2 regions of the Streptococcus dentasini genome follow, and region 2 is predicted to be linked to the other one. Evidence: predicted binding sites of a transcription regulator. Region 2 holds the regulator's gene; the other holds the start of a gene.

Region 1 (4,441 bases), on a different contig from region 2:
TTTGGATTATCGCATGATAACCCTTACAAAATAGGATTATATCATACCGTTTGCTTATTTTCAAGGTATAAAGTTATTTACGAAAATTTTTTGAAACCCTTTTCTTAGATATATTTTCTAATTTTCAACCAGAAAATATTGCTATTCTTTCTGCAGTTCTTCTAATAAGGCAGCAATAAATTGGGGCGTCATTAGACTAGGCCGATTGCCTGCCAGATCTCTCGTAAAACAGCCTTTTGAAAATACTGCCTCAATTGCATTTTCAATTAAAGCAGCGGCTTCACTCCAGCCGATATAAGCCAACATCATTGCTCCCGACAGCAAAATTGAACAGGGATTGGCGAGACCACGCCCCGCAATATCAGGAGCGGTTCCGTGTGTTGCTTCAAAAACAGCGTGTCCTGTCTGGTAATTGATATTAGCACCCGGCGATATGCCTATACCACCGACTTGGGCAGCTAAAGCATCACTAGCGTAGTCTCCATTGAGATTAGTCAAGGCAACGACTTCAAAACGCTCAGGATTAAGGAGAATCTGCTGAAAAAAATTATCAGCAATAATATCGTCAATAACTAATTGTCCACTGGCTAATTCAGCTGAAAATTCACGCTGGGCTAGTCCATAGCCCCATTTTCTGAAGCCACCCTCTGTATATTTTTGGATATTGCCTTTATGCACTAGGGTGACTCGCTGTAAGTTATTAGCCAAGGCATATGTAATAGCCGAACGAATTAAACGCTCACTCCCCTGAATAGAAATTGGTTTAACACCGATGCTGGTTGTTTCAGGAAAACGAATTTGATCAACCGCCATCTTAAATTGAAGGAAATCCAAAACCTTTTTGACCTGGCTGCTGCCAGCTTCCCATTCAATCCCAGCATAAAGATCTTCTGTATTTTCGCGAAAGATAGTCATAGCGACTTTTTCAGGATGTTTCAGTGGACTTTCAATTCCTTTGAAATGACGAATGGGCCGAACGCAGGCGTAAAGATCCAATTTCTGACGAAGGGCAACATTCAAAGACCGTATTCCTTGGCCAATCGGTGTCTCTAAAGGACCTTTGATGGCGATCAAATGTTCCTTAATCATCTGTAAAGTTTCCATTGGCAACCAATGTCCTGTTTTTTCAAAAGCTTTTTTACCAGCTAGAGCTTGCTGCCAATCGAGCTTTCTTCGTCCCTTATAAGCCTGAGCAATCGCTGTATCAAAAATAGTCTGAGCGCCGTGCCAGATATCCCGACCTATGCCATCACCCTCAATATAAACGATGGTAGGATTGTCTGTAACCTGCAGTTTGTTATTTTTCAACGTAATTTTATCTGCCATATTATCACCTCTTGATCTGAGCTTATTCTAACGAATTCGTTTTAGATAGTCTAGATACATTGAAGGTAGTTTTTCAGGGTTACTGCTCTTGGACAAGAGCATAACACAACTATTACCTGTCCTTAGAATAGGATAAACTGTTGAAGAAGAAAAATCCACAGTACAAATCATGGCTCTTGATTTGTACATGGGTTCCTAATTTGTATTAAATCTATGGTATATGTTACTAGATTAGATTTAGTGCACAAAATATTTAGTTTACACACCAAGTATCGAAAAAAATTTATTATTTCAGCATGCCTCCAAAGAACTATAAAAGATTTATTGGCACAGCATCAAAACACCATGAAAGTAAGTCGGCTGAATCTCCTGCATTTTAATACTTCAAGTAAATTGGATATCGAACCGCCAAGAAGATTTTATCCATTGACAGTAGATGCGTCTGTCCCATTCATTTTTCAATCCAAAATACCGTCGGTTATCTAATATATAGTAGATAGTAGTTCCGATTTTCTTGGTAGTTTTCTAATGAATCCTTGCTATCACTGGATTTCTCGGCATATTTTAAGAAGAAAAGTTTACCACAAGATGTTGGGGGTGGTTTTTTGACTGGCACAAAATATTGTGGTTTTTGAGCAAAATTGCTTGCTTTTTCTTTCTAATTTGGGTATCCTTATTAGGTACTAATTTATAGGAGAGATACGATGTCACAGATTACTTTGTTTTCTAAAAACAACTGCATGCAATGCAAGATGACCAAGAAGTTCTTGGAGCAAAATGGTGCTGATTTTGAAGAGATTAACATCGATGAGCAGCCAGAGAAAATTGATTATGTTAAGAGTTTAGGTTTTACGGCCGCTCCAGTTATCGAGGCTGGTGATGTAACTTTCTCAGGTTTTCAACCTACTAAGCTAAAAGAAATTATTTAGTTTCACGTATAAGGACAAGGCTGACCAAGCAGTTCAAAACTGCTTGGCAGTTTAAATTTAACAACTCTACATTATAATTATTATAGATAAAAGGAAATACCTATGAGTCTTAAAGATTTAGGCGAAGTTTCCTACTTCCGCCTCAACAATGAAATTAACCGTCCTGTCAATGGTCAAATTCCTCTTAATAAGGATAAAGAAGCCCTGCAGGCTTTCTTCAGGGAGAATGTTGTGCCTAATTCTATGGCCTTTGATTCTATTACGGACAAAATAAATTACTTAATTGCTAATGATTACATCGAAGCTGATTTTATCAGGAAGTACTCAGCTGATTTTATCGAAGGGCTAGCACAGGAGCTGCAAGCAGCAGACTTTCATTTTCAATCTTTCATGGCCGCTTATAAGTTCTACCAGCAGTATGCTTTAAAGACTAATGATGGCCAGTATTATCTCGAAAGCATTGAGGACCGCGTTCTCTTTAACGCTCTCTACTTTGCAAATGGAGATGAACAGTTGGCCAGCGATTTGGCAAGGGAGATGATTCATCAGCGCTATCAACCAGCAACACCATCCTTTCTAAATGCTGGACGCAGCCGCCGGGGGGAATTAGTCTCATGTTTCTTAATTCAGGTAACCGACGATATGAATGCTATCGGTCGTTCCATCAATTCAGCTCTTCAGCTATCACGTATCGGAGGCGGTGTTGGGATTTCGCTCAGCAACTTGCGCGAAGCTGGAGCCCCAATCAAAGGCTACGCAGGGGCAGCTTCTGGTGTTGTGCCCGTGATGAAGCTCTTTGAAGACAGTTTCTCTTATTCTAACCAGCTGGGACAACGTCAGGGAGCCGGGGCAGTTTATCTGGATGTCTTCCACCCTGATATCCTTTCTTTCTTATCAACTAAAAAGGAAAATGCGGATGAAAAGGTTCGGGTTAAGACCCTGTCATTGGGGATTACTGTTCCTGATAAATTCTATGAATTGGCCCGCAAAAATGAGGAGATGTACCTCTTTAGTCCATACTCTATAGAAAAAGAGTACGGTGTCCCGTTCAACTATATTAATATTACCGAAAAATATGATGAGTTAGTGGCTAATCCTAAGATTGCCAAAACAAAAATCTCTGCTCGTGAGTTAGAAACCGAAATTTCTAAGTTGCAGCAAGAATCAGGCTATCCCTATATCATCAATGTCGATGCTGCCAATCGATCAAATCCTATAGATGGTCGCATCATTATGTCTAACTTGTGTTCAGAGGTTCTGCAAGTTCAAAAGCCTAGCTTGATTAATGATGCACAAGAATTTGTACAGATGGGAACCGATATTTCATGTAACCTTGGTTCTACCAATGTAGTGAACATGATGGCATCTCCGGATTTTGGCCGTTCTATTAAGGCTATGACCCGCGCACTTACTTTTGTGACAGATTCCTCAAATATTGAAGCTGTCCCAACGATTAAGGCCGGTAATGAGCAAGCTCATACCTTTGGTTTGGGGGCAATGGGGCTCCACTCCTTCCTCGCTCGTAACCACATTGAGTACGGCAGTCCTGAATCGATTGAGTTTACTGACATCTATTTCATGCTGATGAACTACTGGACCTTGGTTGAATCCAACAATATTGCCCGTGAACGCAGTGAGTCTTTCGTCGGTTTTGAAAAATCTAAATACGCTGATGGCACTTACTTTGACAAATATGTGACCGGTGAGTTTGTGCCTAAATCTGAGCGTGTTAAGAAACTCTTTGAAGGACACTTTATCCCGCAAGCTGAGGACTGGGAAGCTCTCCGTCAAGCCGTAATGAAAGATGGACTCTATCATCAGAATCGTCTGGCTGTTGCACCAAATGGTTCTATCTCTTACATTAACGATGTCTCTGCTTCCATTCACCCTATCACCCAACGGATTGAAGAGCGGCAAGAAAAGAAAATTGGTAAGATCTACTATCCAGCCAGCGGTTTGTCGACAGATACCATTCCTTACTACACATCTGCTTATGATATGGATATGCGCAAAGTCATTGATATCTATGCAGCTGCTACCGAGCATGTTGACCAAGGTTTGTCACTAACACTCTTTATGCGCAGTGAAATTCCTGAAGGGCTGTACGAATGGAAAAAAGAAAGCAAGCAGACCACTCGCGACCTATCCATCCTTCGTAACTATGCCTTCAATAAAGGTGTTAAGTC
Region 2 (4,441 bases):
GAGCCGGATAACTGTCTACAAAGCTAACCAAATATTTAAAGACATCCGCACGAGAGCCAGTAAGATCGACATCCTCAAAAGTAATATGTTTATAAGATCTCGGTAAACTAACTACATGAATACGATCAGCAATGGCTTTTTGCGCCTGCGCTTGCTTGAGGGCCTGTGTTTCTTTATAAGAGACATCTGCATAACCCTCATTCATCACAAGAATAGGTTCATACCCCTTAGCCCTATACCTATCATCGGCTGTCTGATACTTGCGACGTTCACCTAAAAACTGATTAAATTTGGGCAGGCTCCGCTTGATCTCATCAGATGTCAACTGATGTTCTTGAATAAAATCTGCGATTGCTTGATCAGCCATAATCTGGTTAGTCAGAGCCTCTAGATCAACACGCTCATGAGCAGTCTTTTTTGCCAAGGTCTCCCCTATACTTTCCATCTACTCACCACCCTTTCCAAGTTTCGCTAACATTTGACGTTTCATCTCATCAAGCTTCTGCTGTTCCTCAGGTGTCGTCTGCTCTTTGTAATTTGGATTACTCCAGTCGGGCACACTGGAAACAGTTTGCTTGGATTTTTGATTTCTTGCTCGACCGTGCTGACGCAGGGCTTCAAAAGCAGCTTCAGCTGTCGTAGCCTTTTTTGATGACACGACATTTGCCAGACTCATCATAGCATTTCTAGCCAAAGTAGCAGAACTGTGTCGCTTAAAATAATAGACTATCATGACATTAATAACTTCATCAAGAAAGTCCATCTCAACCAAGTCTGACAAAATCTTCTTTTCCTTATCAGTCGTTGTTACAGCACCCAAGCCAACTTTAATCTTGGCTAAAAAATTCTCAGGTACTGAGGATTTAGCCTCTCTGATGATAATTTCCTCTTCGCGGCTGAGTTCAGTGGCTTTGTTGGACTTAGGCTGATGGAGTTTGGCTGCGATGCGCTTAGGTAAAATTTTATGGTGACTGGCAGTCTCCTTCGCCAACTGATAAACATCAAACCAAGTAAGGCTGAATTTTTCAGCAAGATTATTCAGTGCGATAACATCCTCTTTTTCCTTGCTAAAATGCAGACCATCAATAGTCATTCTTTGTTTAAAACTATCCAAGTCAAAATAGGTTTTGGATCTCATAGGCTGCACATCAATCTCACCCGTATCTGAAAAAACCTCTGAAAATTTTTTGGAAAGGTTGCGTACCCGACCTAAATCGGATTTTTCCAAATCTGCCACAGCAACATCACCAATATGTCTCTCCAGCAAACGCCTATAAACAGCATGAGAGAGGAAATGTTCTGGTGTCAAAGGCTCCCTAAGTTCGATAATATATTTATCCAACTCCTGATAAAATGCCACCAGATCCATCCCAGTCAGAACAGCAAGAGAATTTTCAAAACGCGGCAGATCAAAGAGTGTGTGATTTAAAATTTCAGCAATCTTATGCAACTGTTGACCGTTATCATAAAAGCTAGTCAGATACTGATAAACCACCACAGCATCACTGCCTATAATCGGTAAATAGAGCCGAATCAGATTAGTCATATCTCTGCTGACCTGATTATTTTTCACAAAAGAAAAATTATCAATCGGTTTCATCTTGTTCCTTATTTTTCTTGTTTTTACTGTGGACACGATTGGTTATCTGCTGCAAGAGATCCTCAATTTCATCCACATCCTTAAAACTGCGGTAGACACTGGCAAAGCGGACGTAGGTGATCTCATCTAAGTCCGCTAGTTCATCCATTACGAGATTGCCGATGACTTCGCTGGTAACTTCGCTGTCGTATTCTCCACGAATCTTTTGTTCAATACGGCTGATTACACTTTCAATATCACTACTGGAGACAGGCCTCTTTTGAGCACTCTGGATAATGCCATTGAGAATTTTATCACGAGAGAACTGCTCCCGCGTACCATCCTTCTTAACAACCAAGAGGGGGACTTCTTCGATGCGCTCAAAGGTTGTAAAACGCGCGCCACAGTTATCACATTCACGGCGGCGGCGGATGGTATTGCCATCTTCAGCCTGACGGCTGTCAATAACGCTGGATTTATTACGATTACATCTTGGACAACGCATGCAAACACCCCAATTCTATCATTCTTTAGTAATACTTTATTTTATCATATTTTTAAGTATAAAAAAAGGATTGACCCTCCCTGTCAAATCCAGTCATCTCTTATCTATTGCCACTCTATCTCATCAGACTATTGCCCAATTAACTACGGATTACATACCCCATCCCTCGCACTGTCTGGATGTATGAGTCATTGCCAGGAATATCAATTTTACCACGAAGGTAACGAATATAGACATCAACGACATTGGTTTCAACCGCACCGTTACTGTAGCTCCAAACATAGTCCAGCAGTTCTTCACGTGTCATCACTGTATTGATATGCCTAAGCAGGGTCGATAATAAGGCAAATTCACGATTGGTCAAAGCAATACTCTCCCCCTTACGTATCACTGACCGATTGGCTTCATCTAATATCAAATCATGGTAAGGAGCCTTTTGGCGATAAATTCTTGTTTTTCCGCGGGCAAAGGCTTCTTCTGCCTTTTCCAGTAATTCTTCAACAGCAAAAGGCTTAATCATATACTCATCCGCTAGTTCATCAGTCTTTGATTGGATGCTGGCAATTGCTTCTCGATCGACCATCATCACAATCGGCATGGACTTCTCTCGTCTAATCTGATGCATCAAATCTAAACCATCCTTATCAGGCAGCTTGAGATCAATAAAAATTAGTTCAAAATCCCTTTCCAGAGCCATCGTCAATCCTGATTTTCCATCTTGACTGACTGTGACTTGATATCCCTTTTCTTGTAACCTTAGAGATACTAAACGTGACAAGCTTTTCTCATCTTCAATAATTAGGATTCGTTTAGCCATACTCTTACCTCCATTCGTTTGTCTATCTCTATTTCCGTAAAACAGTGATAGACCCTCCTCTTTCTTTTTACCTATTCACCTTCTTCAGGTTTACTCCGAATCAAATAAGCCTTCCAAGGCAGCAAAGGGACTCTTAGCTGCTTTCTTTTCGTCCTGCAAAGTCTGGTACTGTGATTCCGTCAATACAGACCAATCCTGCCCCGATGGCAGAACATCGCTTTCTGTTTCTTCTGGTGTTAAGACCTTGAGCGGAATGTTGAGCAAAATATTATCAACAACACTCTCCTTGAGATCAATCTGATCATCCTCTAAGATTAAAACCAAATCATCCTCAACTAATTCTTTTTGGATCTCAGCTTCTGCTGCTTCTACAAAGACTTCTGATACAAAAATATTTTGATCCAAATAAACTGGCTCCATCGATCGGCTTGACGGAAGAACCAATTGATAAGTTAAATCATAATTCAGTAAAAAGAGGCCTTCATCATAGCCAACTAATCCCTTGGCTTTAACGTCTGTGACATCTATAATTTCTGAATTGCGCTCCAATAGCATAGGCTTGATATCCAGTTTTTGATCAAATCGAAGACCATCCGGATTTTTTTTTAATTCTGCAATATTAAACATAAATTCTCCCAATCGATGAACATAAACATAGGCCTTTCCTAGAAAGTACGACCTACGTATGATATTAGTAATTTTTCCTAATCAAGTCGTTAAGTTGCCTACTCAAAGAAAATCAATACAAACTAAAAGCCCTGAAAGGTTCAACTGGCTAATAATAAGAGATGAGACTTATTATTGATAAGTCTCAGAACATAATCCAGTGAACGCTCAGCTATTCTAGATGGGAAAAATTCCATTTTTCATCTAAAAGATACAGCGCTTGCCGCAATAAAATACTATTTTGATTTTCAAGGAATATCACTCTCACAAAATTGATTGCTCTTAATATAGCAGAAATAGTTTGCAATTTCTTTACAAGAAAACAAAAATCGCCCAACGAGAGCGATAGTTTTGTCATATTTAAGTTAAGCTGCCTCTAGGCGGGCAATCCGCTCTTCAATTGGCGGATGGGTGAAAAATAGAGATTTAACCCCGCCTTTTTTCTTAGGATCATTGATATAAAGAGCCGCACTGGCATCATCAACTGGTTGTTGCATAGGCTGGGATTGATCTAATTTTTTGAGCGCACTAATCAGTCCCTGAGGATTTCGCGTCAGCTCTACTGAGCTGGCATCAGCCAAATATTCTCGCTGACGAGAAATAGCTAGCTGAACCAAGCTAGCAGCTAAAGGCGCCAAGATCAAGGCTATTAAAGAGAAAGCTAGCATAAGGACGCCGATACTGCCACCACCTTCACTATCGCTAGAGCGACGTCTGCTACCACCGCCCCACCACATCATACGACCACCGATACTGGAAATCAGAGTAATGGCACTGGCTAAAGCTACAGCGATAGTTGAAATACGAATATCGTAATTTCTAATATGGCTGATTTCATGGCCGATAACCCCTTCTAATTCTTCGCGATTCATAG

The links. Region 2 encodes NrdR, which represses ribonucleotide reductase genes. Its sites were predicted from a motif close to ACACNATATATNGTGT; they were not measured.
Region 1: a site for NrdR is predicted at 1,939-1,954, ahead of ACVR1G_RS04385 (redoxin NrdH). Genes of this name have one in related genera too.

Annotation. Positions count from the first base shown of each region.
Region 1 covers NZ_JBRUHS010000004.1:4,884-9,324, reverse strand. Annotated here, with positions in the region: gene icd (NADP-dependent isocitrate dehydrogenase) at 142-1,326, opposite strand; gene ACVR1G_RS04385 (redoxin NrdH) at 2,031-2,255, shown strand; gene nrdE (class 1b ribonucleoside-diphosphate reductase subunit alpha) at 2,358-4,441, shown strand, end outside.
Region 2 covers NZ_JBRUHS010000011.1:7,370-11,810, reverse strand. Annotated here, with positions in the region: gene dnaI (primosomal protein DnaI) at 1-445, opposite strand, end outside; gene ACVR1G_RS08530 (replication initiation and membrane attachment family protein) at 446-1,600, opposite strand; gene nrdR (transcriptional regulator NrdR) at 1,587-2,084, opposite strand; gene ACVR1G_RS08520 (response regulator transcription factor) at 2,224-2,901, opposite strand; gene ACVR1G_RS08515 (YceD family protein) at 2,992-3,528, opposite strand; gene htpX (zinc metalloprotease HtpX) at 3,933-4,441, opposite strand, start outside.